Regions from separate parts of the Obesumbacterium proteus genome, predicted to be linked through region 1. Evidence: predicted binding sites of a transcription regulator. Region 1 holds the regulator's gene; each other region holds the start of a gene.
What was found. Region 1 encodes LexA, which represses DNA repair genes until DNA is damaged. Its sites were predicted from a motif close to TNCTGTATGTACATACAGNA; they were not measured.
Positions count from the first base shown of each region.

Region 1 (5,990 bases):
AATAAAACCGTCGAGCTGTATCTTAGCGACGAGGGCGAGGATGTGATCGTGGAAGTAGCCGATCAAGGATGTGGCGTTCCAGAGTCTTTACGTGAGGCTATTTTTGAGCAAGGGGTCAGCACCAAAACAGAAGACGCCGGTGAGCATGGCATCGGGCTATACCTGATTGCCAGCTATGTAGGCCGCTGTGGCGGTGTGATTACGTTGGAAGACAACGAACCTTGTGGAACTTTATTTTCCGTATTTATTCCGAAAGTGAAAAAGACTTATGACACAACCAATAACGATTCTAATAGTTGAAGACGAAACGCCACTTGCAGAAATGCATGCGGAGTTTATTCGCCATTTCCAGGGCTGTGGTCAGGTATGGTTGGCGGGAAATCTTGCTCAGGCCAGAATGATGATTGAGCGATTCAAACCCGACCTCATCTTGCTGGATAACTATTTACCCGATGGCAAAGGCATCACGCTATTGCATGAATTAACTCAGGCTCGTTTCCCTGGCGGTGTGGTTTTCACCACCGCGGCAAGTGATATGGATACGGTGTCAGACGCGGTGCGCTGTGGTGTATTCGACTATTTAGTGAAGCCGATTGCTTACGAACGCTTGGGGCAAACGCTTGAACGCTACCATGTACGCAAGCGGATGCTCGCTAACAGCGATAGCGCCAGCCAGCGCCAAATTGATGATATGTTCAATGCCTATGCGCGTGGCGAGCAGAAAGAAGAATTGCCGGTTGGCATCGATGCGCTGACCTTAGATAAGGTGCAGAAGCTATTTGCCGATCCTGATGCGCGTCATACCGCAGAAACCGTTGCGCAGGAGCTTAAACTCAGCCGAACAACGGCACGGCGCTACTTAGAGTTTTGCGCGGGCCGCCATCTGATTATGGCTGAAATCGTGTATGGAAAAGTGGGCCGCCCACAACGAACCTATAGAGCGCCAGAAACGGTCAAAAATGGCTGATGAATGGGCCGATTATTGACGGGTAGCTGACTGAAAATACAAAAAACGCACGCTTAATGCAGATCAGATGCGTCACGGCTCAATCTTTATGTATTTGACGGTTTCAAAATGGTCGCTACCTGTATATACTCACAGCAAAACTGTATAAACAAACAGGTGGTGGAATGAAAGCACTTACAGCCAGACAGCAGGAAGTCTACGATCTGATTCGTGACCATATTGAACAAACTGGCATGCCGCCAACCCGCGCTGAAATTGCTCAGCGCTTGGGATTCCGCTCTCCTAATGCGGCAGAAGAACATTTAAAAGCACTGCAACGTAAAGGCGTTATCGAGATCGTTTCCGGTGCTTCGCGTGGTATTCGTCTTTTGATGGAAGATGAAACCGGCCTGCCGTTAATTGGCCGCGTGGCAGCGGGTGAACCTCTGCTAGCGCAAGAACATATTGAAGGCCATTATCAGGTCGATCCTGCTCTGTTTAAGCCTAATGCCGATTTCTTACTGCGCGTTAACGGAATGTCGATGCGCGATATCGGTATTTTAGACGGCGATTTGCTGGCTGTGCATAAAACACAGGATGTGCGTAATGGGCAGGTTGTGGTTGCGCGTATCGAAGATGAAGTGACGGTTAAGCGACTGAAAAAGCAAGGCAATATTGTTCAGCTGTTGCCAGAAAACAGCGATTTCGAGCCTATTGTTGTTGACCTGCGCGAGCAAAACTTCACGATTGAAGGTTTAGCGGTAGGTGTTATTCGTAACGGCGACTGGATCTAAAACTTCACCTGTTGCGTTTGGTATCACACCGATAGACTAAGCCCCTTAATTGGGGCTTTTTTATGGCGTATTCGTTCATGCTGTAAACCTCTTTGTGTTGAGATAACGGGTCGGTTATCTGGAATGAATTCAAAAAAATGAAAATGCTTACACCAACCGATAAGGCGCTGTGGATCCTCGCACTGCCGATGATCCTATCGAATATCTCCGTTCCGTTGTTAGGGCTAGTCGATACCGCCGTAATTGGGCATTTGGATAGCCCTGTTTATCTTGGTGGTGTAGCCGTTGGCGCGATGGCTACGTCATTCTTATTTATGCTGCTGCTATTTTTACGCATGAGCACCACGGGGCTAACTGCGCAAGCGTTCGGCGCGGGGGATAAAACGGCGTTGGCTCGTGCGCTTGTGCAGCCAATGCTCATAGCGTTGCTGGCAGGGATCGTTATCATCGCGCTGCGACAGCCTTTGATTAACGGCGTGCTGCGGATTGTGGGCGGTCATGAAGATGTACTCGAGCAGGCTCGTTTGTTTATGCAGATTCGCTGGCTTGGTGCACCTGCGACGCTGGCGAACCTTGTTATTCTTGGCTGGCTGTTAGGCGTTCAATATGCCCGTGCGCCGGTCATATTGCTGGTTGTGGGTAACGTTATTAACATCACGCTCGATCTGTGGTTTGTTGTTGGACTGGGCTGGAAGGTGCCCGGTGCAGCAAGTGCGACGGTGATTGCCGACTACGCGACCTTTTTACTGGGGCTCGGTCTGGTTTGGCACGTGATGAAGCTACGTGGCCTACATCTGGAATATTTCCGCAACGCGTGGCGTGGAAACCTTCGCCGCCTGTTGGCGTTAAACCGCGACATCATGCTGCGTTCTTTGCTGCTGCAACTATGCTTTTCATCGCTGACGATTCTGGGTGCCAGAATGGGAAGCGAAGTGGTGGCGGTGAATGCGGTTCTGATGAACCTGCTGACGTTTACCGCCTATGCGCTAGATGGTTTTGCCTATGCAGTGGAAGCTCATTCTGGGCAGGCCTATGGTGCACGCGACGGTCGTAAACTACAGAAAATCTGGCATTCTGCCTGTCGGCAGGCGGGTATCGTGGCGGTGTTCTTTGCCATGCTGTATGCCGTATTTGGTCAACAAATCATTCAGATCTTAACCTCGTTGCCAGAAGTACAATCGTTGGCGTCGCACTACCTGCCGTGGCAGATTGTTTTACCGCTGCTGGGCGTGTGGTGTTATCTATTAGATGGCATGTTTATCGGCGCGACGCGCGGTGCCGAAATGCGTAATAGTATGGCCGTTGCCGCGGCGGGTTATGGTTTAACGCTGTGCACGCTCCCTTGGCTAGGCAACCATGGTTTATGGTTGGCTTTGGCGGTATTTTTATCGCTGCGCGGACTTTCCTTGTGGGTTGTCTGGCGTCGTCATTGGCGGGATAAAACATGGTTCCCCACCGGTAATATTGAGTTAAATTAGGGTGTTATAGCGTTAAATAATCAGGGCAATGTGATAATTCTGATAGTTTTTGCATTGCCCTAAAATGACGCGTTATTAATATTTGCTTACATTCTAGGTGAAAAAAATTATTCTCCGCTTATTCCCTGTTTTCTCTCTGCTTTTGTGCTTTTCTGCGAAAGTTTTTTATTAAATATTATCGATTATCTAGCTGAAAATATTTTTATGCTCTGTATCCGCTAGTCTTAATGGTGAACGTTAACTGATGCCTCACATCGCAATTGTGATTAATTCAATCGAGTAAAGATGTGTGGGGAATATATTCCATTACATAAGTGATACGGAGTTATTATGAATAAAGATCAAGCGAGCGGTAACTGGAAGCAGTTCAAGGGAACAGTGAAAGAGAAATGGGGTAAGTTAACCGACGATGATCTTACTGTAATCGAAGGGAAGCGCGATCAGCTGGTAGGTAAAATTCAGGAACGCTACGGCTATCAGAAAGAAGCCGCTGAGAAAGAAGTTAAAGCGTGGGAAGATCATAATAAATATCGTTGGTGATATTTAAGTTTACTTGCCTAAATAATCACTCTGCAAATACGCATTATAAATAAAGAATGGATTCGAATATTAAAATGGACAATACGCCATTGCTGATATTCCTTTATTAATAATGTGCCACTGCTGATATTGATTGCAGATGATTAAAAAAAGAGCCGCAGATGCGGCTCTTTTTTATGCGTAATTTAAACGCTATTTTTTCTTTTTCGGCTCGGAATGATCGTGATGACACGTATCGCGGCTATCGCAGGATTCAATTTTCCCGCAGTCTCGACATAAACCATGCGCTTCTACCACGCTATGCTGTAATGAAAATCCCGTCAGCGCAGCAAGCTTTTCTAAATGCTCCTGTACATCCTGGGTTGTTTGCTCAGTTACCTGCCCGCAGCGATGACAAATAAATAATGCCGATGTATGGCTAGGCTCTTCGATGTGATGACACATCACATAGCTATTAGTGGACTCCACTTTGTGGATGAAGCCTTGTTCTAGCAAAAAGTCGAGCGCACGATAGATGGTTGGCGGTTTAGCCTGTGGTTCGGAGACGCGCAGAAGATCCAGTAAATCATAAGCACTGATCGTGCCTTTCTGGCAGGCCATCAGACGCAACACTTCCATTCTTTGCGGAGTCAGTCGAACATTGCGTTGCAGACAAATTTCTTCTGCCTGTGCGAGCAGTCGCTCTAAAGAAGTTGTGGTCATGATGTTTTGCTTCCGGCCAAGCCAATAGGGTGCCGTTATTTTAACATAATTATACCCGTCATACTTCAAGCTACATTTTTGTTGGCAGCATTTGCTCACCCAAAATAAAACGGGCTGACAGGGGATTCCCGTCAGCCCGCTTTTACTTAAGGCAGCAGTGGCAAATATTCAATCTGTTATTTGATTTCAGACTGATGCGCATAGGCGTCGCCGTTATTCAGATTATTGATAACAGTTGCGCGTTGATCCTGTGCACTTAGCTGTGAAAACGTTGCGCTACCGTGGACGGTAGAACTCGCGATACCGGCTTCATGCAGTTTTTGTTTAGCCATCATCTGATGAGCGTAAGCAGAGCCGTTGCGGTTTGAATATGCCAAGGTACTTTGTTCTGCTGGGCTTAGGTCAGAAAATGATTGAGCGAAAGCCGAACCAGTGAGAGTAAGAGCAACGATAGCAGACAGTAAAATTGAAGTTTTCATGATTTTCTCTTCTTTAAATTTTTTGAAGTAGGTCAGGGCACTCGGTGGCGACTCACTGACCTACTTTGCAGGTTTTAATAACAAATTCAGTTCTGTATGGCACTGGGCAATGCCGATTATTTATTGATAGTGATCTGATGAGCTTGAGCACTACCGTTGTTCAGATGATTGACGACGGTTGCGCGTTGTTCGCTAGCGGTCATATCTGAAAAGCTTTGTGCAAAAGCAGAACCCGCAAGGGCTAGAGTCATTAGTACGGTCAAAGTAATAGTTTTCATGCTGTCATCTCGCTAAATGTGTGATCTAGATACTGATTTAATAGACCAGTCGTCTAGTTAAAGGGTAAAAAATAATGCCAAACGTTTTCACGCAGGCATTCTTTGTGCTGCGATTATCTCTTTAAATGGTGCCGGGCTTCAGCAAGCGTTCCGTACGCTGCATGGCTGAAACAAACGGTGCATCAGATCTGTTGACCTTAGCCCGTAACGCTGCGCCTAACCATAAAGAGTATAGTGAATCTGCGAGTAGTTCGGGGGATTCTTCAATCACCAGCGACCCCTCTTCAACGCCAGATTCGATACTCGACTGCAACTGGGCGATGACACGCGTGATACCAGAATCTAATGCTTCACGCATGACCTCTGATAAATCACTGACTTCACCTGCCAGTTTTACGACTAAGCACTTGCTGTGGCATACCGTTTCACAGCTTTGCGTCATCCAATGTGAGAAATAATCTAACAAATGCTGACGCTGTGTCTTTTGCCCATCCGAAAATTTCTCTTTCAGCATGATCACGTAATCGCTGAAATAACGGGTAAGCATAGCTTCACCAAACTTCTCTTTCGATTTGAAGTAATGGTAGAACGAACCTTTTGGTACCCCTGCGGTAGCCAGAAGCTCATTTAAACCCATCGCCGTAAAGCCAAGGTTTAAAATCAATTCTTCACCCACATCTAAGATGTGTTCGCAGGTGCTGTTGGTCGTGCTCGTCGTTTTGTTCATGTGAGTTGCTATAGTAGACCGGTTGGTCTAAGTCAATAATCAAGTA
Region 1 is NZ_CP014608.1:265,845-271,834, reverse strand. It holds gene dpiB (sensor histidine kinase DpiB) at 1-300, shown strand, start outside; gene dpiA (two-component response regulator DpiA) at 269-967, shown strand; gene lexA (transcriptional repressor LexA) at 1,132-1,740, shown strand; gene dinF (MATE family efflux transporter DinF) at 1,878-3,218, shown strand; gene DSM2777_RS01405 (CsbD family protein) at 3,549-3,758, shown strand; gene zur (zinc uptake transcriptional repressor Zur) at 3,951-4,460, opposite strand; gene DSM2777_RS01395 (hypothetical protein) at 4,637-4,939, opposite strand; gene DSM2777_RS24635 (hypothetical protein) at 5,056-5,217, opposite strand; gene DSM2777_RS01390 (TetR/AcrR family transcriptional regulator) at 5,339-5,944, opposite strand.

Region 2 (5,990 bases), 1.5 Mb from region 1:
CTTATCGACAGCGGTAAAGACGCCGTGGTTAGCCAATTGAACTCTATTGGTGAACTGGCTGGTGCGCATGTGGAAGCCAAAGGCAGCTACCCAGGCTGGAAACCGGATGCCAATTCTCCGGTGATGCATTTGGTGCGTGAGACTTACCAGAAGCTGTTTGATACCACGCCAAACATCATGGTTATCCATGCAGGTCTGGAATGTGGTCTGTTCAAAAAGCCTTACCCAGAAATGGATATGGTGTCTATCGGCCCAACCATCACAGGCCCACATTCGCCGGATGAGCAAGTTCACATTGCCAGCGTAGGTCAATACTGGCAGTTGCTGACCGCTCTGCTGAAGGCGATCCCAGAGAAAGCCTAAGCGCTAAGTCTTTGTGTTACAGAAGCCAGCCCTCGGGTTGGCTTTTTTTATCCCTTCACGCCCTCAAAGCCTAGCCATCAATATCCAGCGAAAGCTGCTTTTCTAGCTGTGGATCGAGCAGCGTGACGTGTAGCCCAACCAGCCGCACCCCTCTGCCATTTCGGCGTTCATCCCAAGCCTGCTGCGCCACCTGAAATAAATCACGCTTATCCAGAATCGGCCACACATGCTCCTGCGTTGTCTGCTGAAAATCATGGAATTTGAGTTTTACGCCCTGCCGTGCGATATGCAGATCCGGCTGCACTTTCGTCAAGCGCCGTTCCAGTTCTTCATACAGCTTTTCCAACAACACCTCACACTCTGCCCAGCTATGAATATCTTCTGACAGCGTTCTTTCCACGCCAACGGACTTACGCAGCCGATCGGGCATCACCTCTCGCTCATCCTGACCGTGGCAGCGTTCCCAAAGCACGCGCCCAAACTTACCAAAACGGCGTAGTAGCTCGGCCAAATTATAGTGTCGCACATCGGCGCAGGTATTCAGCCCCAGCTCACTCAGTTTGGCGGCGGTCACCTTGCCAACGCCGGGGATCTTTTTCAGCGGCAACGTGAGAATAAAATCATCAACCTGCGCGGGCGTAATCACATACTGCCCGTTAGGTTTATTCAGATCGGAGGCAATTTTTGCCAGAAATTTGATCGGAGCAATGCCAGCCGACGCAGTAAGATTAAGCTCCTCGGCGATTTGCTTGCGGATCTGCTCTGCAATCAACGTGGCGGAGCCGTAGCACTGGGTGCAGTCGGTAACATCAAGATAAGCCTCATCGAGCGACAGCGGCTCTATCAGAGACGTATAACGCTGGAAAATCTCACGTATATGGCGCGAGACATCTTTGTAGACCTCCATTCTCCCCGGACGCAACGTGAGATGCGGGCACAGCTTAAGCGCTTGTCCTGTCGGCATAGCACTACGCACCCCGAATTTACGCGCGGCGTAGTTTGCTGTGCTGATCACCCCGCGGCGATCGCGACTCCCGCCAATCGCCAGCGGTACATCGCGTAACTCAGGGAAATCACGCATTTCGACTGCGGCATAAAAGCAGTCCATATCGACATGTATGATTTTGCGCATAGAGAGAATGTGGAGTTAATGACTGTATAAGTATACAGGTTAATTATGGGGAAAGGGAAGTGGAGGGAGTTCGTCCGCCTTTCGTTTGTGGGGCTACTGTGTAATATTCCGCCCGCCGGTCAATACCGAATTATCATGTGCCAGAAATGAAGGCGTACGGGCAGAGACCACCAGCGCGTGGTCTCTGCACTCGCGCGCTTTTATCCGAGACGCCATCTCCGCTCCGGTTTGGTATCGCCCATCCAGGGCGCCCCAAACTCCACCGGTACATCCATGTACCGATGGCTCTCCCAACCAAGACAAAAGCACGAGATATTGAGGGTTGCTTTTTTCGGCACATTACCGAACAGCCGAGTGAATCATGGAGGTTAGGATTCGCCGATTGATATCGGCGAAAGAACGACGGAGGCATGGATGCCGATTGTCGTTCGTTCCGTTAAGACCGGAATGATGAAGCGAGGGAACCCACAAAGTGGGCTGGAAGGTGGTGCCAAGCCGGGATGCAAGGCGGCGGCGATTGAGCCGCCTTGCTCGGACGCCTGCACAGTGTATATGTATATTTCGGTGCGTTAGGCGTACGAAACTATTACGCTCGCGAGCTATCCCCATTCAACTGGCACTTCCCCTTCATATAATCCTATGCTTCTCCAGCATCTCACGCCGAGCTTCTTCACGCGCCATACGCTTTTTGCGTGCGTCGCAGGGCTCTGGGCAATCGCAGACTTTTTCAAGACCTAGATTGGCGATGCCGCCGCAGCTGCCGTGGATGCTTTTGCGCTTGATGATATAGCCGATAGACATTCCGGCGATCACCGCTAAAAACACCACAAAGGTCGCAATAAATACCGTCGCCATATTATTTACCTTTTTTTGCCTGCACCAAATAAGGCTTAAAGGCATCCGAATAACGATCCTCAAAACCGTTTTCAGTTTTCACAATCATAAATACCGGAATGCCCAGCAGGTTTGCCAGCGCCATTCCGCGCTCGGGTCCCATCACGTCTAATCCCGTCGACAGGCCATCAGCCGTCATACAGCTCGGCGCAAGCACGGTAATCGAAACCAGATGATGCGTAACCGGACGCCCTGTTTTAGGGTCAATTTCATGCGAGAAGCGCTGGCCGTTCTGCTCAAAATAGTTGCGATAATCACCGGAGGTCGCGATAGCCATCTCGCCCGGCTGAATAATAACCTGAGCGCTCTGCTGTAATCCCGCCTGCGGTTTTTCAATGGCGATGCGCCACGGCGCGCCGTCTCCGTTGATGCCACGCGTTCTCACTTCACCGCCAATATCCACCATATAATTAGTGATCTTTAACGAAGCAAGATACTCAGCCACAACGTCCACGCCGTACCCTTTCGCAATAGACGACAGATCGAGATAAAGCTGAGGAATATTTTTCACCAGCGCATTGCCCTGAACAGATAAATGCTCAATGCCGATCCATGCACGACGCTGGTTAATTTCTTCATTAGTCGGGATTCGATCGGGACGCCCTTCTGGCCCAAATCCCCACAGATTAACCAATGGTCCAACCGTGATATCCAGTGCGCCATCGGTGACTTTATTAATCCGAATTGCCTCTTCAACCACTTTCGCGGTCGCAGCCGAAACAGGGAATGGGGTATTCACCTCGGTGCTTTGGTTAAAACGGCTCAGCTCTGAGTTGGAACGGTAGGTCGACATCTGGTCGTTAACCTGCTCCAAGCGCTTATCTAATTCGGCTTTAATTGTTTCCGGTGCGGGCATTCCTGAGTCACTGACATACTTGATGGAGTAATAGGTCCCCATCGTTTTGCCTTCAATATTGACCTGCTCCGGCCCACATCCCGTCAGCAAAAAAGCCAGCCCGCAAAAAGCTAGCCAACGCGTATTGCGAATAAAAAACGCGGTCGCCCGCGCAGTATTATTTGTCATCATTTTCAACCCGTTATTGGATAGCCCATGGATTTCAAATTGCAGGAAGGCGGCAACGGAACGAATCCCTAGGAGCTTACAATAGTAAGTGACTAGGGTTAGCGAAGGAAGCCAACACACCTGCAACTTGAAAGACGGTGGCTATCAGCCGCCGAAGTCATCTAGCATGATATTCTCGTCTTCTACCCCGAGATCTTTCAGCATCTTAATGACCGCGGCATTCATCATCGGCGGCCCACACATGTAGAACTCACAATCTTCCGGCGCAGGATGCGCACGCAGATAGTTTTCAAGCAACACATTATGGATAAAGCCGGTGTAACCCGTCCAGTTATCTTCAGGTTGAGGATCGGACAATGCGATGTTCCACGTAAAGTTTGGATTCTCTGCCGCAAGTTTGTCGAAATCTTCAACGTAGAACATTTCACGGGTTGAACGTGCACCGTACCAAAAACTCATTTTACGCTTGGAGTGCAGGCGCTTGAGCTGGTCGAAAATGTGCGAACGCATTGGTGCCATACCCGCACCGCCGCCGATAAAGACCATCTCAGCCTCGGTTTCTTTGGCAAAGAACTCACCAAATGGCCCGGAAATGGTGACTTTATCACCCGGTTTTAACGACCAGATATACGAAGACATAATCCCTGGAGGCGCATCTGGCACACCCGGAGGCGGCGTGGCGATACGCACGTTCAGCATGATCAGGCCTTTCTCATCGGGATAGTTTGCCATGGAGTAAGCGCGGATCGTTGGCTCGGTAACCTTGGACTCAAAGCGGAACAGATTGAATTTGTCCCAGTCGCCACGGTATTCCTCTGGTACATCAAAATCAGCGTAGCGCACATGGTGCGGTTCACATTCGATTTGAATATAGCCACCGGCGCGGAACGGCACCGCTTCACCGTCAGGGATGCGCAGCTTGAGCTCTTTGATGAAAGTTGCCACGTTATCGTTAGAGATAACTTCGCACTCCCATTTTTTCACGCCGAAAATCTCTTCCGGCAGCTCAATTTTGAGATCTTGTTTCACGCTCACCTGACAGGCTAAACGGCAGCCCTCTTTGGCTTCGCGCTTAGAGATATGTGCCAGCTCAGTAGGTAAAATATCGCCGCCGCCTTCTTTAACGTGTACACGACACTGGCCACACGAGCCACCGCCGCCACAGGCAGACGAAACGAAAATGCCCTGACTTGAAAGCATGTTCAGCAGTTTGTCACCGGCCGGAGCATCAAAGCTTTTCTCCGGATCGTGGTTAACTTCCACGTGAATGTCGCCGGTATTTACCAGCTTAGATTTGGCGAACAAGATCAGGACGGTCAGCGCCACCACGATCAGGGTGAACATCGCCACACCCAGAATAATTTCTTGCATAGGTTCCTTCCTGTCCTATCAGAGGTGTACGCCGGAGAAGGACATAAAGCCCAACGCCATCAGGCCCGTGGTCACAAAAGTGATGCCCAGCCCACGTAGCCCCGCAGGCACATTGGCATATTTCATTTTTTCGCGCAGACCCGCCATCGCCACGATAGCCAACAACCAGCCGATCCCTGAACCGAAACCATAAACCACGGATTCGGTGAAGTTGTAGTCACGCTGAACCATGAATGACACCCCACCAAAGATGGCGCAGTTAACGGTAATCAACGGCAGGAAAATCCCCAGCGCGTTATAAAGCGATGGGAAAAAGCGGTCGAGGATCATCTCGAGGATCTGCACCAGTGCCGCGATAACGCCGATGAAGGTGATAAAGCTTAAGAAGCTGAGATCAACGCCATCCACCAGCGCACCGTCGCGGAGCACGTAGTTATAGACCAGATTATTGGCGGGAACAGAGATCCCTAACACCACCGTCACCGCAACGCCTAAACCGAAAGCCGTGGTGACTTTCTTGGAGACGGCCAAAAACGTACACATCCCCAAGAAGAACGCGAGTGCCATGTTTTCAATGAAAACGGCGCGTACAAACAGGCTGATATAATGTTCCATCTGCCCTTACTCCTTTTCCATCTGTTCAGGTTTCAGCGTGCGCAGCGCCCAAATCAGCAGACCGATAATGAAGAATGCACTCGGCGCTAACAGGAACAGGCCGTTTGGCTGATACCAACCGCCATTTTGCACGCTTTCTAACACGGTAATGCCAAACAGCTTGCCTGAACCAAACAGTTCACGCAGGAAGCCCACCAGAATCAGAATAACGCCGTAGCCCAAGCCGTTGCCGATACCATCCATAAAGCTTTCAATCGGCGGCGACTTCATGGCATAGGCTTCAGCACGCCCCATCACGATACAGTTGGTGATGATCAAGCCGACAAATACCGAAAGCTGCTTGGAGATTTCATAGGCATAGGCGCGCAAGATCTGGTCAACCACGATAACCAGCGAGGCGATAATCGCCATCTGCACGATAATGCGCACGCTGTTTGGGATCTGATGACGGATCAGTGAAATAAAGAAGTTAGAGAATGCCGTCACCAGCGTTACCGCAATCGTCATCACGAAGGCAGTTTCTAACTTGGTGGTCACCGCCAACGCCGAGCAAACCCCGAGGATTTGTAAGGCGATAGGGTTGTTGTCGAG
Region 2 is NZ_CP014608.1:1,749,895-1,755,884, reverse strand. It holds gene pepD (beta-Ala-His dipeptidase) at 1-363, shown strand, start outside; gene dinB (DNA polymerase IV) at 434-1,495, opposite strand; gene DSM2777_RS24650 (hypothetical protein) at 1,910-2,068, shown strand; gene nqrM ((Na+)-NQR maturation NqrM) at 2,123-2,350, opposite strand; gene DSM2777_RS08040 (FAD:protein FMN transferase) at 2,352-3,416, opposite strand; gene nqrF (NADH:ubiquinone reductase (Na(+)-transporting) subunit F) at 3,558-4,784, opposite strand; gene nqrE (NADH:ubiquinone reductase (Na(+)-transporting) subunit E) at 4,803-5,399, opposite strand; gene DSM2777_RS08025 (NADH:ubiquinone reductase (Na(+)-transporting) subunit D) at 5,406-5,990, opposite strand, start outside.
Region 2: the regulator LexA is predicted to act here: its motif matches at 1,516-1,535, upstream of dinB (DNA polymerase IV).

Region 3 (5,990 bases), 2.4 Mb from region 1:
CATTATTGCCCGGTGAGCTGACGATCCCCTGAGCTTCCATTTGCTCAACGATACGCGCAGCACGGTTGTATCCGATACGGAACTGGCGTTGAACGCCTGAAATTGACGCTCGGCGCTTATCCACCACGAAAGCAACGGCTTGGTCAAATAGCGGATCGAGTTCTTCGTCGCTATCCATCCCAAATCCACCTTCACCCTCTTCAGAAGAGCTCAGGATGCTATCAATGTACTGTGGGCGTCCACGCGCTTTCCAATCCTGAACCACCGCATGCACTTCCTCATCGCGAACGAATGCGCCGTGCACACGAACCGGCATTGACGAGTTAGGCGGCATATACAGCATATCCCCCATCCCTAGCAACGATTCCGCACCGCCTTGGTCAAGGATAGTACGGGAGTCGATTTTGCTCGAAACGGTAAACGCGATACGTGTTGGAATGTTCGCCTTAATCAAGCCGGTGATAACGTCAACCGATGGACGCTGAGTCGCCAGCACCAAATGGATACCTGCCGCACGAGCCTTTTGGGCCAAACGTGCAATCAGCTCTTCCACTTTCTTGCCGACGGCCATCATCAGATCCGCAAACTCATCCACCAACACCACGATATAAGGCAGTTTTTCCAATACCGGTGGCGTCATATCCATGCTGTCACCCGGCTTCCAGAACGGATCTGGAATTGGGCGCCCCATAGCAATGGCCTGTTCAACTCGTTCGTTGTAGCCCGCAAGGTTACGCACGCCTAATGCCGACATCAGCTTATAACGACGTTCCATCTCACCCACACACCAACGTAGCGCATTGGCTGCGTCTTTCATGTCGGTGACTACTTCGGTCAGCAGATGTGGAATACCTTCGTAAACCGAAAGCTCCAGCATTTTAGGGTCAATCATGATGAAGCGAACTTCATCCGGCGTCGCCTTATACAACATGCTGAGGATCATGGCATTCACACCAACCGATTTACCGGAACCAGTAGTACCGGCCACCAACAGGTGAGGCATTTTTGCCAGATCGGCAATCACTGGCTGACCAGCAATATCTTTACCCAGCACGATGGTCAGTGGGGAAGGACTTTCACGGAACTTGGTGCAGTCCAAAACTTCTCGCAGATAAACCGTTTGGCGATGCTTGTTTGGCAACTCCAATCCAACGTAAGGTTTACCCGGGATAACTTCCACCACGCGCACGGCAACCGCAGACAGTGAACGCGCCAAGTCACGCGACAGGTTAGAGATTCGCGCCGCTTTAACGCCTGGTGCCAAATCTAACTCAAAACGGGTGATCACTGGGCCCGGCGAAATCCCGACCACTTCGGCTTTAACGCGATAATCCGCCAAACGTGATTCAACCAGATTCCCCACCTGCTCTAGCGCAAACATATCAACCGGCTCGGAGTTGGCAGGAGGCTCGGTGAGCAGATCCAACGTTGGCAACGGCGTAGTTGGTTTTTCCAGCGGCTGCTCATGACCACGCATCAAGAATGGATGAATCAAACCATCCATCGCTGGGTGCTGGCCTGCTGGCTGTTGGGTCACTGCTGGCTGCTGCACTGGGGCAGTTGGAGCCGCATACTGTGGCGCGGCAGTTTGATGCACGCTCTGCGCTGGCTGGCTATTATGCTGACTATATTGAGGCTGAGGCGCTTGCGGCGCAGATGGCTGCTGTTGCACCGGTGCAAAACGTGGATCTTGCTGACGCGGTGCATACTGCGCAGGTTGCTCTGGTTCATCATAGCGACCAAACGGAACATCATAAGCATCGTCGTCACGCGCTGCGCTCTCTTCCTGCTCAGGGGTAATAGTGAATAGCGGTTCAGAAGGGCCATCGTCCACTAAGTCTGAAACAGGGGTAAAGCTGAAAGCATTATGGTTGGAAGACGCAGCTTCGCTCAAGGCCTTCGCCGGAGAGAAATCCATCAGGTCATTGCGCGAAGCGGTAACGCCGCTTAACGCTGATGAATTGTCATCTGCGACAGGTTGTGACTGATAACGCTGCTGTTGCTGAGCAGAAAACTCGCTCTGCAACCGCGCCATTTCAGCGGCCTGCTCATCTTCTGCCTGATGCGCATACTGTTGCTCACCGTAGCGCTGCTGCTGTCGTTCTGCAAACGCCTGACGCAGGGCAAGGCTTTCCTCATCCATCGGCTGTGCAGTATTCTGCTCCGGCTCTGGAGAGGCTTCCATTTGCAGGCGCTGGGCTTCAGCTTCTTTCTTCGCCTGTTCTTCTGCCATTCGCTGTGAAGGAAGTTTAATGCCTAAAGAGGCTAACTCACGGCGTGTCGGAATACGTACAGGATTCGGACGTGGCAGTTCAGGTCCGACACCCTGTTTCACCTGCAAGCTGCTGTCTTCGGTTGCGCTAAACGCAGGCATAAACATTGAGCCCGCGGCAGCGGCCGTTGATACGGTTGCAGGAACAACATCGTTACGCGAGGCCGCGCCAAACGGAACCGCATCTGACGATAGGCCAGGATTAATGTATGGCGTCGCAGGCGACTCATCGCGATCAAAATGCGAGGCCGAGAAATTCATTCCCGATGAAGATGTTCCTGTTTGTGATGCAGGCGTTTCAGGCTCAAAACTGCCAATTCGTGGACCTTCATCATCCCAAGCAGAGCGCGTTGGGCGCGATGAATGATTGGCCACGTTAGACGGTCTATCTTCGGGCACTTCAAAGGAATAAAGCGGAGGCATGCTCGGCTTGATTTCCGCCACAGGTTCTGGCTCTGAGGCACTGAAAGTCATCGGCTGAGTTGCAGCAGAAACCACCGGCTGAGCGGCGGCAACCGCTGCCCCAACGGCAGAAACCGCGGCAGTTGGAGCCATCGTAGGTGTAACTGCGGGCTGAGCCACATCATTCAGCGAGCTCTCAGCTTCGTGCAATGGACGGAGTTTACCCAATAAAGGATCGTCGTCTTCTGCATCTACATCAGCAACAGGCGTTTCAACAGGCTGTTTGACTGGTTTAGCCAAGAGAATATCGTCATCGTCTTCAGCGGCGGAGGTATTAAGCAAGACATCATCATCTGCGCCCTCACCTTCTGAACGTTCACGCTCGGCTGCAACGACTTCTCGGCTATCTTCTTCATAGTCGTAGTCATCATCCCGATCGCGGCGAGAACGATTACTCATAAACGTCATGCCGCCGAGAAGAACACCACCGATTTTTTCAGCAATCGTCAGCCAAGACCAGCCGGTAAACAGCGTCAAACCTACCGCCCAAACGCCCAATAAAAGCAGTGTTCCGCCAACGCTACCCAGCAAAGGAATAACGCCATTCGCGAGAAGGCTACCAATCACGCCGCCTGAGGCGAAATAGTAAAGGTCGTCGACGTTCAGCGACGCTAAGCCACACGATGCCAGCACCAATGCCAACATACCGATAAGCTTGAGCGAAATAGAGAAATAATCGACATAGCCACTATCGTCGCGTTTGCGATACGCAAACCAGCACAAAACGATAATGACGGGAGGAATGGCGTAGCCCATCACTCCGAAAACGAAGAATAAGGTATCAGCCAGCCATGCTCCTGCGCCGCCGCCGATATTATTGATCGGTTCGTGCCATGCCGTTTGTGACCAACTCGGATCCGAGGGGTCAAAACTCAGCAACGAAACCATAAGATAAATAGAAAACAACGCTACTACGATGAGTAACGCCTCGTATAACCGACGTCCACTGCTCATTCGTTTGAGAGTAACGTCCTTCTCTTCTGTGTATTCCTGGCTCAAGAAAGGCTCTCCAGGTTCCTGTTTTTCACCATAGCACTATTATTGCCTATTGCCGCTTTAGAACAACGCATTGCCACGTAATATTATATTTCAGTAAAACTCATACCAATAACAACGCCGAGAGAGTCTACCCTCGGCGTTGAAACTGTATAGATACACAGGAGTGTAACCAAATTAATCAGGTTTTGCACCTGCTACCGTTATCGTGTTTTGATAACCAAGCGATTGCTCTGTTTGACTTCTTCCATAACCACGTAGGTACGGGTGTCATTAACGCCAGGCAGGCGTAACAGGGTTTCACCAAGCAATTTACGATAAGCGGACATGTCAGGCACACGTGTTTTCAACAGATAGTCGAAATCACCTGAAACCAGATGACACTCCTGAATTTCTTCCAGTTTCTGAACAGCTGTATTGAACTGTTCAAACACATCTGGCGCTCCACGGTTCAAGGTAATTTCTACAAATACCAGTAAGGATGCATCCAGATAGTGCGGGTTCAATAACGCAGTGTAGCCTTGAATAAAGCCCTGACGCTCAAGGCGACGCACACGTTCTAAACATGGAGTTGGTGATAAACCAACTCGCTTTGAAAGCTCAACGTTCGAAATACGTCCATCCTTCTGCAACTCATTCAGGATGTTACGGTCGATACGGTCGAGATCTTTACCGGGGCGCTTTTTATTGTCTGCCATCTTATTGTCTCTCTTATATCCTTCCCTGCTCGCCATCCCCTCAACAAGTTCAATTTGTTAAGGATTTGTCCCAAACGAAAACCCCATGCCTGCAGTCAATCAGCAATTCCCATTGCTTATGATGACGAAAACAACCGGATAAATCCGCCGAAGCTAGGTTTCAACTTCATCTGTTTTCGCAGATTGCACTTAATTCACATGCGAGGGCTCGCATAATTGCTTTGCTCTGATTCCAAATCAATGCACATAGAGGTTATATCGTAAGACCACGATCCCTAACGTCACTCATTGAAGCCAATCTAAGCACTACACATTTCTTTTCGTATACACGGTATTTATTACATCAGGGGAAGAAAGCGCTGTTTTAGGTCAATAGGCTATTTGTTGCCTTCAAGCAGATAAAAATTCTGCTAAATGCCTTTCAAGCCACAAAAACCAAAGACAAGTTCTTCCCTACATCCATGTTTTCGCAAATGCACAGGCGATTGTCAAAGCAAAAGAAGCAAAATCAGACGAACATGCCAACTATTCTAAAGAAGGCTTTCGAGGCGACAACAAAATAAACCGTCAAAACAGACGAATAAGCGTCGCTAAGAAGCGCTATTAGGGGGCTTTCTCGGCAAGAATGTTATCGGAATAGGTTTAAAAAAAATTATCTGCTGCCATGATTTTTACTAATCGATAGCTAGCTACTATCAAACAAATTGATAACATTTTTTTTGCACACTTTTTTTCAGGCGCTAACTTCCCTACAATCGAGTTATTGTCCGGTAAAATTGGAAAAGAGGAATTCATGGGCACAGTCAAACACAGCAAACTCCTGATCTTGGGCTCAGGCCCTGCGGGATATACAGCGGCGGTCTACGCGGCACGCGCTAACTTGAACCCTGTATTAATTACCGGCGTTGAAAAAGGCGGTCAGCTCACCACCACGACAGAAGTCGAAAACTGGCCTGGCGATCCCGAAGGGCTCACCGGCCCTCTGCTGATGGAGCGTATGCATGAACACGCGGCCAAATTTAATACCGAGATTATTTTTGACCACATTCAGCGTGTCGATTTGCAGAATCGTCCATTCCGCCTGTTTGGCGATTCTCAGGAATACACCTGTGACGCACTGATTATTGCAACCGGCGCTTCCGCACAATATCTCGGCCTGCCTTCTGAAGAAGAGTTCAAAGGCCGTGGCGTGTCCGCCTGTGCAACCTGCGATGGTTTCTTCTACCGCCAGCAAGAAGTGGCGGTGATCGGCGGCGGTAATACCGCAGTTGAAGAAGCGCTTTATTTGTCTAATATCGCCTCTAAGGTTCACTTGATACATCGCCGTGATACATTCCGCGCCGAAAAAATCTTGATTGGACGCATGATGGACAAAGTTGCGAGCGGCAACATTGTGCTGCACACCAACCGCACGCTGGATGAAGTTCAAGGCGATGCCATGGGCGTAAACGGATTACGTTTAAAAGCGACCGACAGCGATATCGTTGAAGAACTGAACGTAACAGGCTTGTTTGTGGCTATCGGCCACAAGCCAAACACGGCTATTTTTGAAGGTCAGCTCG
Region 3 is NZ_CP014608.1:2,829,557-2,835,546, reverse strand. It holds gene DSM2777_RS13445 (DNA translocase FtsK 4TM domain-containing protein) at 1-3,733, opposite strand, end outside; gene lrp (leucine-responsive transcriptional regulator Lrp) at 3,934-4,428, opposite strand; gene trxB (thioredoxin-disulfide reductase) at 5,222-5,990, shown strand, end outside.
Region 3: the regulator LexA is predicted to act here: its motif matches at 3,877-3,896, upstream of DSM2777_RS13445 (DNA translocase FtsK 4TM domain-containing protein).

Region 4 (5,990 bases), 1.7 Mb from region 1:
TTGGTCTTCAATCCCTTCGCGAATATGGCGCACCTGTCGCGACATGCGAGCCCCCGAGGCTTGCAGTGCCATCCCCACGAAAATCAGCCAGTAAATAATCCAAAACATGATATTGCCACCGGTGAATCCCTGCCCTAATACCGGCTGCGGTGAATTGAACCAGAACACATCCAGAAAGTGAGTATTAAACTTCACCATATCGATCATCACATGCACAAAATCGAGCATCACGGCATTAAGCCCTTCTTGCTTTTGGCTATGCTGATAGAGAAAGTTAAGTATCGATACCGTGGTTGAAAGCAGCGCTGGAATAAAAACTATCCAGCCGAATATCCGTTTTGCCACCGCAACCCAACCGGCTTGTTGGTAGGTCATGCCATCCCCTTAATTTGAAATACCCGTCATACTTCAAGCCTCTTGAAATATGGCGGGTATATATGCGTAATCATCGCCTTGAATAACGGCAGTTTACGTGGCTGTTTCCCTTACCGCAATCTCAACTGATTGAATTGATTGGTCAGGTTTGCTGATACTTTAGGCTAGTTTAGTATAACTGGCTTAACCAAAAGCAGCGTGAATGTTAGAGTACCCGCAGCAAATAAAGTTATGACGCTGAACATCAGTTCAGACGGTCTTAAACCACATAGATGAGGGAATGCCTGTGAGTCGCATTGAAGCCGTAATTTTCGATATGGATGGGTTACTGATAGATTCTGAACCATTGTGGACTCAAGGAGAACACGATGTGTTTTCCTCCTTAGGCATCGACGTTGAGGCGGCAGACGTTCCTGAAACCTTAGGCCTGCGCATCGATTTAGTGGTGAAGCTGTGGTATCAGCGCACGCCGTGGCAAGGCGCAAGCCAAGAAGAAGTGACAGAGCGTATTATTCGCCGCGTCATTGAGCTGGTTCGTGAAACCAAACCTCTGTTACCCGGCGTTGAACATGCGCTAAAACTCTGCCGTCAGCAGGGAATGAAAATCGGTTTAGCCTCGGCGTCTCCACTTTATATGCTCAACGAAGTGCTAGAGATGTTTAGCATCAGCCACTATTTCGACGCCGTGGTTTCGGCCGAAGCGTTGCCGTATAGCAAGCCGCATCCTGAAGTTTATCTGAACGCCGCTCAGCAACTGGGCGTCGATCCCCTCAACTGCGTAACGCTCGAAGATTCGTTCAACGGCATGATCGCCACCAAAGCCGCCCGCATGCGCTCTATTGTTGTACCCGCGCCAGAGAATATTAACGATCCTCGCTGGGCACTGGCCGATGTGAAATTAAACAATCTTAACGAGCTCACCGTGGCGAATATTCAACCGTAGTTAATGCTCAAACCCTGCGGAGCCTGCCTTAGGCTCCGTTTTATGTATATTTATACAGCAAACAACCATCTGTTACGCTGTCACCTCTTGCTTCCTGCGAAAACTCCGATATGCTGGATAAATTACCAGTACCCTCGGCGAGTTTTATCATGACGGCGGAAGGCCATCTTATTTTTTCTGTCGCTTGTACCATTTTCGCTAAAAAAGCGGAATTGACGCCTGCGCTCGCCCATGGCGACTGGTGGCATATCATACCCGGCGCGTTACTCACCTGCTTGTGGCCAGATATCGACCACCCAAAATCGGTGCTTGGCCAGCGTCTTAAGTGGCTGTCGTCGCCCATTGCCCGCATGTTTGGCCATCGCGGTTTTACACATAGCCTGCTGGCGGTTATCGGCGGTGTTTTTCTGCTGAACTGCGAAATGCCGAGCTATATGGGAATACCCGTTGATGCCATGCACGCCATGGTGATCGGATACCTAAGCCATCTGCTTGCCGATATGCTAACCCCCGCCGGTGTTCCTTTGCTGTGGCCGATTCGCTGGCGCTTCCGTCTACCGATACTCAATTCGCAGAAAGGCAATCAGCTAGAGCGGATTTTGTGCATGTCTCTTGTCGGCTATGCCCTCTATTGGGGCGGCGATTTAATGCCTTTTTACGATTTGCTCAGATATGTAAGTCATAAATTATGACGCAAATCACACTACACTGGTTATAAACCCTTCGTTTTGACTGTTTAGCACACAAACTCGATGCAAAAATTATAATAAATTCATTTTGGATATAAGCATCACGTGTATGGTGCTGTTAGCATATATAGCATTGAGTAAGACAATCACGCTTTTACGTAGGTAGCACGTCGCCCAACGAGGCTTCGGCGTCCTTAGGGCACGTAAAAACGTATAAAAACATATATTAGAAATTGGATGGAGATTGGGATGAACCTACCGCTCGTGATTAACGTGCTGGTGTTTGTGGCGCTATTATTGCTGCTGGCACAGACACGTCGTACAAAATGGAGCTTGGCTAAAAAAGTTTTAGTCGGCTTATTTATGGGGGTCCTGTTTGGTTTAGGGCTACAGCTGGTTTACGGTTCAGACAACCCAGTCCTCAAAGATTCAATCAGCTGGTTTAATATCGTCGGTAACGGCTATGTACAGCTGCTGCAAATGATCGTGATGCCGCTGGTATTAGTGTCTATCCTGAGCGCCGTGGCTAAACTGCACAATGCGTCATCGCTGGGCAAAATCAGCTTCCTTTCTATTGGTACTCTCCTCTTCACCACGATGATCGCAGCATTGGTCGGGGTGTTAGTGACCAACCTGTTTGGCTTAACGGCAGAAGGTTTGGTTCAGGGCGTGCAAGAAACCGCGCGTCTGGCCGCCATCAATACCAACTATGCCGGTAAAGTTTCAGACCTGAGTGTTCCGCAGCTGGTGCTGTCATTTATTCCTAAAAACCCGTTTGCCGACCTGACCGGTGCAAGCCCAACGTCTATTATCAGCGTGGTTATCTTTGCAGCAATCTTGGGAACCGCGGCGCTGCAACTGCTGAAAGACGATGAAGTTAAAGGTAAACGCGTTCTTACCGCTATCGATACTCTGCAATCGCTGGTCATGAAGCTGGTTCGCCAAATCATGAAGCTAACGCCATACGGCGTACTGGCGCTGATGACCAAAGTCGTTGCGGGTTCTAATATGCACGACATCGTCAAACTGGGTAGCTTCGTGGTTGCGTCCTATCTTGGCTTGGCAATCATGTTTGTGGTACACGGTTTACTGCTGTCGTTTACCGGCATTAACCCAATAAAATTCTTCCGCAAAGTCTGGCCGGTTCTGACATTCGCCTTCACCAGCCGTTCTAGCGCCGCCAGTATTCCATTAAACGTGGAAGCACAAACCCGCCGTATTGGTGTGCCTGAATCTATCGCCAGTTTCTCAGCTTCTTTCGGTGCTACGATTGGCCAGAACGGCTGTGCAGGGCTTTATCCCGCGATGTTAGCGGTGATGGTTGCACCCACCGTCGGGATTAACCCGCTCGATCCGCTGTGGATTGCAACGCTGGTCGGTATTGTCACCGTGAGTTCCGCAGGCGTTGCTGGCGTGGGCGGTGGCGCAACCTTCGCTGCGCTAATCGTTTTACCGGCGATGGGCTTACCGGTGACGTTAGTGGCGCTGCTTATCTCCGTGGAACCGCTGATTGATATGGGACGTACCGCGTTGAACGTGAATGGTTCAATGGCGGCAGGCACCATCACCAGCCAGATCCTACGTCAAACCGATAAGAGCGTATTTGATTCTGAAGAAGAAGCCGAGCTGGCGCATCAGTAATTAAGCGAGTTTAATATACGAAAAAGGGAGCCGATGGCTCCCTTTTGATATTTATCTATCGCAATAAATTAGAACGCCATTCACTAGAACGGATAGTCGTGATAACCCAGCTGTTCAGAAATATTGCGCGCTGCGGTATGCAGCATTTTAACGTATTCGTGTTTAGCATCTTCTGAGAAGCGGATTGTTGGGAACGAAATACTCAGCCCCGCAATCACCACGCCAAAGCGATCGAAAACAGGCACCGCGATGCAGCGCAGCCCTTCTTCCTGTTCTTCAATATCTTCACCAAAACCTTGCTCTTTCACCTCATCGAGCGCCGCCAGCAACGCTTCAGGGGTAAGGATAGTTTTTTCGGTGCTACGCTTGAACTCAATCTGGCTGATAATTTCTTCTGCTTCGCTACGATCGCGCCAAGCCAACAACACTTTACCAATGGCGGTGGTGTGCAGCGGATTACGGCGACCAATGCGCGAATACATACGCAGGTTATACATTGAGTCAATTTTATGAATGTAGACGATCCCATCTTCATCCAAAGCGCCAAGGTGAATAGTTTCACGGGTTAAGCGTGAAAGCTCACGCATTTCAATATCGGCACTACGAATCAAATCGACATTTTGTAGCGCATGCGCGCCCAGTTCGAACAGTTTGAGCGTCAGCGAATATTTCTCTGACTCACTCTCCTGCGAAACATAACCAAGAGACTTCATGGTTTGTAGAAAGCGATAGACGGTGCTTTTCGACATCATGACGCGCTGGGACAGTTCGGTGATGCCGATTTCGCGCTCTTCGGTGAGCGCTTGTAAAATCCCAAACACTTTAAGTACAGAAGAGACCGAGTCGGGTTGTTTATCTATATCTGTTGACATTGTATTTCTTTACCCTATCAGATGGTTAAATCGAACCTGTGTTTCATTATAAAAGGAACAGCTACCGAAATACAGCCTGTTAAACAGGTTAATCAGGTGGTTAACCGTTTCCGCACACTAGAACCTTTGTTACAAACAAAGCCAAATGTGACGGTAGTCTCAAGTGGTAATAAAAGTTATAGTTCCGCAACTGACTAATAAACTCTTAACGATTGTTGCCGAATGAAATCAACCATAAATGATGGTGTTCCACTACCTCAACGATACGGCGCAATTTTAGCCATTGCACCGGGTATCACCGTCGCGGTACTTGATGGTGCGATTGCTAACGTCGCCCTTCCCACTATTGCCCGCGATCTTAACGCCACTGCCGCAACGTCGGTGTGGATTGTTAACGCCTACCAGCTCGCCATTACCATTTCGTTGCTGTCGCTGGCGTCCTTGGGCGATATCATCGGCTACCGCAAAATTTACCTCACCGGATTACTGGTATTTAGCGTAACGTCATTGGGTTGCGCGATGTCCGATTCACTCTGGACGCTTACCCTCGCCAGGGTGTTGCAAGGCTTTGGCGCAGCGGCGGTGATGAGCGTGAACGTCGCGCTGGTGCGTTTAATCTATCCTCAGCGTTATCTCGGACGAGGAATGGGCATTAACGCATTAATCGTTGCCGTTTCTGCGGCGGCGGGGCCATCGGTCGCGGCGGCAATTCTCTCCGTCAGCAGCTGGCCATGGTTATTTGCCGTTAACGTGCCAATTGGCATTGCCGCCTTTATTTGCGGCATGAAATTTCTGCCAGAGAATCCGCCCAAAGTGGGTAAGCCAAAATTCGATGGTTACAGCGCGTTGCTTAACGCCCTCACCTTCGGCCTACTGATTTCTGCCATTAGCGGCTTTGCTCAGCGCCAAAACAACCTTCTACTGCTGGGTGAACTGGTGGTTATGCTGATTGTGGGTACCCTTTTCGTGCGCCGTCAGCTCAACCAAGAATTTCCACTGTTGCCTGTAGATCTGCTGCGTATTCCAATCTTTTCGCTCTCAGTAGGAACATCGATATGTTCATTCAGCGCGCAGATGCTGGCATTCGTTTCGTTGCCATTTTTCCTGCAAACGGTGCTTGGCAAAACGGAAGTGATGACCGGTCTTCTGCTAACACCGTGGCCTATCGCCACTATGATAATGGCCCCGATTGCTGGGCGTTTGCTTGAGCGCTTTAACGCTGGGCTACTGGGAAGTATTGGGCTGATGCTGTTTGCCATCGGGTTGCTGTCGCTGGCGCTGCTCCCTTCAAACCCAACAGACATTGATATTATCTGGCGGATGGCGCTCTGCGGTGCTGGTTTTGGTATTTTCCAATCCCCTAACAATCACACCATGATTTCTTCTGCGCCGCGCCATCGCAGCGGCGGTGCCAGTGGCATGCTAGGCACTGCGCGTCTACTGGGGCAAACCAGCGGAGCCGCGCTGGTG
Region 4 is NZ_CP014608.1:3,591,372-3,597,361, forward strand. It holds gene DSM2777_RS17025 (YniB family protein) at 1-375, opposite strand, end outside; gene hxpB (hexitol phosphatase HxpB) at 656-1,318, shown strand; gene DSM2777_RS17035 (metal-dependent hydrolase) at 1,468-2,010, shown strand; gene DSM2777_RS17040 (L-cystine transporter) at 2,257-3,648, shown strand; gene kdgR (DNA-binding transcriptional regulator KdgR) at 3,732-4,520, opposite strand; gene DSM2777_RS17050 (MFS transporter) at 4,743-5,990, shown strand, end outside.
Region 4: the regulator LexA is predicted to act here: its motif matches at 1,359-1,378, upstream of DSM2777_RS17035 (metal-dependent hydrolase).